3 regions of the Halalkalibacter kiskunsagensis genome follow, and region 2 is predicted to be linked to each of the others. Evidence: riboswitches for the same ligand, from Rfam matches in the RefSeq annotation. Region 2 holds a riboswitch; each other region holds the start of a gene.
What was found. A riboswitch is a leader RNA that binds a small molecule or an ion and turns the genes downstream of it on or off. The one in region 2 is predicted to bind lysine.
Positions count from the first base shown of each region.

Region 1: it holds a riboswitch for lysine, as region 2 does, so the genes downstream of both, SLH51_RS14990 (Na+/H+ antiporter NhaC family protein) here and dapA (4-hydroxy-tetrahydrodipicolinate synthase) in region 2, are expected to answer to the same signal.
Region 3: it holds a riboswitch for lysine, as region 2 does, so the genes downstream of both, SLH51_RS04160 (aspartate kinase) here and dapA (4-hydroxy-tetrahydrodipicolinate synthase) in region 2, are expected to answer to the same signal.

Region 1 covers NZ_JAXBLX010000025.1:11,570-13,843, reverse strand. Annotated here, with positions in the region: gene yunB (sporulation protein YunB) at 1-762, shown strand, start outside; lysine riboswitch at 830-1,011, shown strand; gene SLH51_RS14990 (Na+/H+ antiporter NhaC family protein) at 1,195-2,274, shown strand, end outside.
Region 2 covers NZ_JAXBLX010000003.1:104,525-106,798, reverse strand. Annotated here, with positions in the region: gene dapA (4-hydroxy-tetrahydrodipicolinate synthase) at 1-820, opposite strand, end outside; lysine riboswitch at 956-1,137, opposite strand; gene SLH51_RS02670 (aspartyl-phosphate phosphatase Spo0E family protein) at 1,138-1,344, opposite strand; gene SLH51_RS02665 (YhcN/YlaJ family sporulation lipoprotein) at 1,603-2,274, shown strand, end outside.
Region 3 covers NZ_JAXBLX010000005.1:47,747-50,020, forward strand. Annotated here, with positions in the region: gene uvrC (excinuclease ABC subunit UvrC) at 1-253, shown strand, start outside; lysine riboswitch at 557-743, shown strand; gene SLH51_RS04160 (aspartate kinase) at 863-2,101, shown strand.

The DNA of each region.
Region 1 (2,274 bases), on a different contig from region 2:
CCGCTGCCATTTCGTTATGTGCTACTTTTATCTTTTCTTATTTTTGTTGTGTTAACAGTACAAGGGTTGTGGATTATTGAGAAGGGGATTCGGCCAACTTTGATGTCTATCGCTACGACAGAGACAAGAGTGATTGCAACAAAGGCAATAAATGATGCCGTATCGAAGAAAATCGCAAGTGATCTAAACCAGGAAGATTTATTTTTTATTGAAAAAAATGCGAATGATGATATTCAATTGATTCAATTTAATACTCAAATTTACAACAAAATATTATCAGAAGCAACTAACCGTGTTCAGCGTCATTTAAAAGCAATCGAACAAGGAGAAGCTTTCGATGTGACATTTGATTCAGAAGGCAATAATGAAAGTCTGACTACTGAGGGTGGAATTATTTATAGCATTCCTCTCGGTCAGGCGACAAACAATGCCCTACTTGCCCAACTTGGACCACAAATTCCGGTTCGCTTCTCGGCAATTGGGGATGTGAAGACTGACCTTAATGCTGAAACGATAAATACAGGCATCAATAATACGACGATCTCATTTAATTTTGATGTCATTGTCGATGTAAAGATTGTTATTCCGTTTGCGACAAATACTGAAGCAGTAAAAACAACGATACCTGTTGGCTTTATCAATATCCAAGGAAAAGTTCCAGAATATTATTCAGATGGTGGAGGGGGGATGATTTTACCTGCCGAATTAAAAAAATCATCTGAAGATAATGAACTAGGTCTTCCTCCAAGTGGTGGAAATTAACATTGCCTTTCCTAATAAAACATGATAACATCCATAATTGGTAATTAAATAGAGGTGCCTCATTTTACAATGAGGTAGAGGCGCGATTGCTATCAGTATCTTTTCTGAGGATGACAACGTTGATGAGAAGAAAAAGGAGCCATCGCCGAAGTGGGAGTAGATGTCAGGCTATTTCTGCTGGAGCTGCATTGAATAAATGCAGGGCTGTCATAACTTGAAGTGATCAAGTTATGGAGGACTACCATGATTATGGGGATTCACTCGGCTAAAAGGCGATAGTGGGTTAACCATTGTCGTCTTTTTCTGTTTTGAAGCTATGTATGAGTAATATTGCTTATGCGAAGTAGGCATAGTTTATTAAAGTGAGCATGTGCTTAAGAAGTCCTCATTCTATGAAAGAACCAGTATATATTATTTAGGAGGATATTTTATATGGAATTATCTATTTTATCTTTAGTGCCTCCGATTTTAGCGCTTGTAATGGTTATTGTTACAAGACGTGTCTTAGTATCACTTGGGACAGGTGCTATTGTTGGAGCGTTGATGTTACACAATTTTAATCCGCTTACTGCGGCAGCAAATATTTATGGAATTGTTATGGGAATCATTTTTGATTACGAAGTAGAATCTGTGACATTCCAATCGGTCACTCGAGCGATTATTGACGAAGGGTTTGCGATAAATACATGGGAATTCTTTATCATTCTCTTCCTCTTGTTATTAGGGATGATGGCTGCACTCATTACTCGATCCGGCGGGAGTCGTGCGTTTGGAGAGTGGGCAATGCAACGAGTGAAAACTCGTGTTGGTGCTCAAATCTTAACGGTCGTGCTTGGGCTAATCATTTTTATTGATGACTACTTTAATAGTTTAACGGTTGGGAATGTGAGTCGCCCTTTAACAGATCGTCACCGGATTTCACGTGCGAAATTAGCTTATTTAGTTGATTCAACGGCAGCACCAATGTGTGTCATTGCGCCAATTTCAAGTTGGGGTGCGTACATTATCGCCATTATTGCGGGGGTTTTTGCAACGCATTCAGTGACCGAGTACGAAGCATTACAAGCGTTCATGTTAATGGTGCCAATGAATATTTACGCACTTGTTGCGATTGGGCTTGTGTTAGCTGTTGCATGGTTCAACCTTGATTTTGGACCGATGAAAGCTCATGAACAACGAGCGATGAAAACAGGCGAATTGTTTAATATAGGGCTAGGAGCTATTCCTGGTTCTCAAGAAGATATCCAAGCAAGTGATAAAGGCAAAGTTGGCGACTTAGTATGGCCGATTATTGCGCTCATTGTAGGCACAGTCTTTTTTATGATTACAACAGGAATTCAAGGAACGGAAGGCACCGCAACACTTTTAACCATTTTTGAAAACACGGATGTGGCAGCAGCTCTTGTATACGGTGGACTGTTTGGCTTAGCCATTGCCCTTTTAATGAATGTGTTCAAGCCGAAGTCAGGTACAGGGATTGGTCCTTCCCTTTTTGTGGGAATGAAGTCTATG
Region 2 (2,274 bases):
ATGGAACAAGAGGCAAACGAACTGAACCGACCTTGATACCTTTCATCTCTAGAGCCGCTTTAACTGCTGTTGGGTTTGGAGCCATAAATAATGATTTCATAACTGGAACAAGTTGACGATGCTGCATAGCCGAAGCAGTCACTTGTCCTGATTGGTAATTTCGCACCATTTGTTGCATTTCACTTCCTACAATATGAGAAGCAACTGACACTACGCCTGTCCCCCCAATTGCTAAAATAGGCAAGGTTAAACTGTCGTCACCACTATATAGAGAGAATCCCTCAGGTGCATGTTCGATAATTGTTGCCATCGCCTCTAAATCTCCACTTGCCTCTTTTGTTGCTACAATATTTGAAACTTGTGCTAATCGTAACGTTGTTTCAACACTCATATTGACTGCACTACGACCAGGAATGTTATAAAGCATTACTGGCAATTTGGTTTCGTTAGCAATGGCACTGAAATGAGCGAACATTCCCTCCTGAGATGGCTTATTGTAATAAGGTACAACGAGCATGATCGCATCCACGCCAATTTCTTCCGCTTGCTTTGTCAGTTCAATGGAAGCATTTGTATTATTTGATCCAGTTCCTGCAATAACAGGAATTTGTCCATCTACAGTTTCGACAACAGTTTTAAAAAGAAGGAGTTTCTCTTGTGTCGAAAGAGTAGGTGATTCTCCTGTCGTACCAGCTACTACTAAAGCATCGGTTCCATTTGCAATTAGATGTTGTACTAAATCCTTTGTTGCGACAAGATCAAGTTGTCCATGTTGATTAAATGGTGTCACCATTGCGGTTACTATTCGTCCAAAATTCATCCAATTCACCCTCGATTCATAAAATTTTCCATGTACGTATGGGGTTAGATGGGCTACTGGGAGGCACAAAAAAACAACAATGAGGCCTCTACTCATTGTTGTTAGGTTAAGCCACTTTAGCAAAACCAATTCAATGTGTGAGATAGCCCTCCATATAGCGAGTTTGCTATATGACAGTACTGTCCCTATTTAGAACAGTCCCAGCTAATAAATAATGAGTCTTTATTAGCTTCGGCAAGTACCCCTTTCAATTAGCTTCGATGGAGCTCATTCTCCTTCGCTAATGTACTAATGGTAATTGCACCTCTACCCTCACTTCAAAGTATGAAGTAAGATATAACGTAATTTGTGTTTACCTTACCAAATGTTCTTAACGAATGCAATGGTTTATGATGAATTTCTTGCAGTAAGTTTAAATGTTTGTCCAGTTCTTGACTACATTGAACGGTAATTTCTGCTGTCATTCCGTACTTTTTGGCAAGAGTCATCAATTGTAATCGCTTTTTCTCTACTGCTACATACATTTATTTCCACTCCGCCTTGAATGTTTTATAAAGAATAAGAAATTTGAACTTCTTCAGATGTGTGAACTAAGTAGATGTTTATTTGAAATTTATTATTACTAAAAGAAAAATATTGAAAAGTGCTTCTGTTAAAGTAGGCATATTCAGCGAAAAAACAGAAAAGAATCGACAAGTTCTGCAGAAAAAATGAGGAATTTCTATATTTTTTCAGGTTGAAAATAGGAAGAGAATCGCACAATAGGGATAGGAGGGATTTCAATGAAATATGTAGGCTACCTGCTAATAGGAATACTTATCTTAACAGGTTGCACGTTACCTCAAAAAGAAGAAATGGGAGCCAATACAAATCGGAACGAAGGATTTAGTGGTTTTGGAGTAGCCCAGGCTCGTAACTTAGAGGGCCCACTCTCTGATTTGATGGTTCCTGACGATGCACCAAAAGGCTTAACAGATCCAGCTCCGCAGCTAATGCGTGAGGGGGCGTACACAACAGGAAAACGTAACTTGAGTATGCCTCATGAAGGAATTAATCAGCAAGGACCGAGGATCTTGAACAACCGCCCTGGGATAATACGTGATAAATATCCACATAGTTCAGATTCACGATTACACAAGAAAATAACGATACAAAATAATCGACACCAACAAGCATCTACAGACATCACTAGAAAAATCGAAACTCGTATTGAAGCGCTAGAAAATATTCATGACGCTCATGTTATGTCGGATGGAAACAAGATTATTATTGGATTAGAGTCAAACGAGCAAGACCGTGGAAAACTTCGTCGTTCAGTTGAGCAAGAGATTGAACAAGTAACGGATCTTTCAAATGTGTATATTACGACCAATCGAAACATCGTTAATCGAATGAGTGCTCTTGAGCATCATGTGAGTCTTAAACAACCGTTTGATGCAATTGGGGGAACTGTA
Region 3 (2,274 bases), on a different contig from region 2:
TTTGCTGCAACGAATTCAAGATGAAGTGCACCGATTTGCAATTACGTTTCATCGACAAACTCGCAGTAAGACATTTTTCAAATCAGCGCTCGATGATATTCCTGGAGTTGGAGAAAAGCGAAAACGTCAGCTTTTAAAACACTTTGGATCAGTGAAAAAAATAAAAGAAGCGACGGTTGAAGATTTAACACAGCTTGCGATTCCAGAAAAAGTAGCAGAGACGATTATTGAGACGTTAAAAGAAAAAGGGTAAAAGTTATAACAAAAAGGGAAAAATCGGAGGCCGCTGAAAAGGTAAAAAGCAACCTTTTTTAGTGGCCTTAAAGGTCGTCCCTTTAATCATAAAGAGTGCGAACCTGCGGCAATGGCTCCACACGCCGTGCGCCTTTTGAGAAAAGCGCTCAAAAGGCTTAAAAGATAACGTCGGCTCCGCACATTGCTTCGATTTATAAACAAAAAGGAAAGGTCGTCCCTTTTTGTTTATAAATCTCTCTTGCGTGTTTTTAAATCCTTTGCTAAAATGTAAATCAATTGAATATGCCACACTTCAAATGAAGTGATTGGTAGAGGAGCGAAGACTAAGAGTACACTTTCGGAGGTATGAGAACCGTTGATGAAAGTTGAAAGGGGAATTCGCCGAAGTGCAAGAACAGTCTCATCTTTCTTGTGCTGGACCTATGTTGAAGAAGCATAGGGCTGTCACATGCCTACACCCAATTGGTATGTGGAGAACTATCTCACGAGAGAACAAGGGAGCAGTGTGGTACCGGACTGGTATGACTAGCAACAGTGAGGGGTTTTCCTTATTGTTGCTTTTTTGCATTCCATTATCCCCGTGAGGAATAAGGAGAGGACGCGGAAAATGGCAAGGATAGTACAGAAATATGGCGGAACATCAGTAGGATCAGTAGAGAGAATCAAGCATGTGGCATCAAGAGTGGAACAGTCTGTTAAAGAGGGCCATGAACTTATTGTTGTCGTATCTGCAATGGGGAAATCAACGGATGAACTTGTATCATTAGCAAATCAAATTACCGGCACCCCGAGTAAGAGAGAAATGGATATGCTTCTTTCAACAGGAGAGCAAGTTACGATCTCTTTATTAACAATGGCGCTTCATGAGTGTGGAATTGAAGCTGTTTCATTGACGGGATGGCAAGCTGGCATGGTAACGGAAGCGAGTCATGGCAATGCAAGAATTTCATCTATTAACAATGAACGAGTAGAAGCAGAGCTTGCTAAAGGAAAAGTAGTTATTGTAGCAGGCTTTCAAGGCATAAGTGAGAATAGTGAAATTACAACGCTCGGACGCGGGGGCTCAGATACAACTGCAGTCGCTCTAGCTGCTTCATTAAAAGCTAGTCGCTGTGATATTTATACAGATGTAACAGGGGTATTTACCACTGATCCACGTTATGTGAAGAAAGCAAGAAAATTACACTCTATTTCATACGATGAAATGTTAGAGATGGCGAACCTTGGTGCGGGAGTGTTGCATCCGCGTGCAGTGGAATTTGCGAAAAATTATAAAGTGCCACTAATGGTGGCATCGAGTATGGAAGAAGTTTGTGGTACGTTAATCGAGGAGGAAGTTTCAATGGAACAAAATTTGGTCGTACGTGGTATTGCATTTGAGAATGATGTGACGAAAGTGACAGTGAGGGGCTTACCAAACCGCATTGATACATTACCAAAATTATTTACGAAGCTATCAGAAAATCAAGTGAATGTTGATATTATCATTCAAAATCAATATGATGATGAGCACGTAAACATCTCATTTTCGATTACACAAAGCTCCTTAAAGGAGACACTTGTAGTTTTAGAAAAGTCAAAAGATAATTTACAATTTGCCGATGTTTCTTTTGAGGAAGGACTTGCTAAGGTTTCAATCATTGGTTCAGGTATGGTCTCTAACCCTGGTGTCGCTGCAAAAATGTTTGAAGTACTTGCACAGAATGATGTATTCGTAAAAATGGTGAGTACGTCAGAGATAAAAGTGTCTGTTGTTGTGAAAGAAGTAGACATGGTTCTTGCAGTGGAAATGCTTCATGAGCATTTTCAATTAGCAGGAGAAGTACGAGAGGTTGTTACAGTTTAACCTTATGCCAAAACTGTCAGCCCCTTTTGGTAATGAGATAGACGAAAAGGTTCGATGCCTTTTCGTCTATATTTTTGCTTGATAAGAAATGCTCCGAGGTTTGCGTTTGTTTTTTAGGTAAGAAAATAATAAGTGTGAATAATGATTTAAACGGTGAAGGTTTGTTCAAAGAG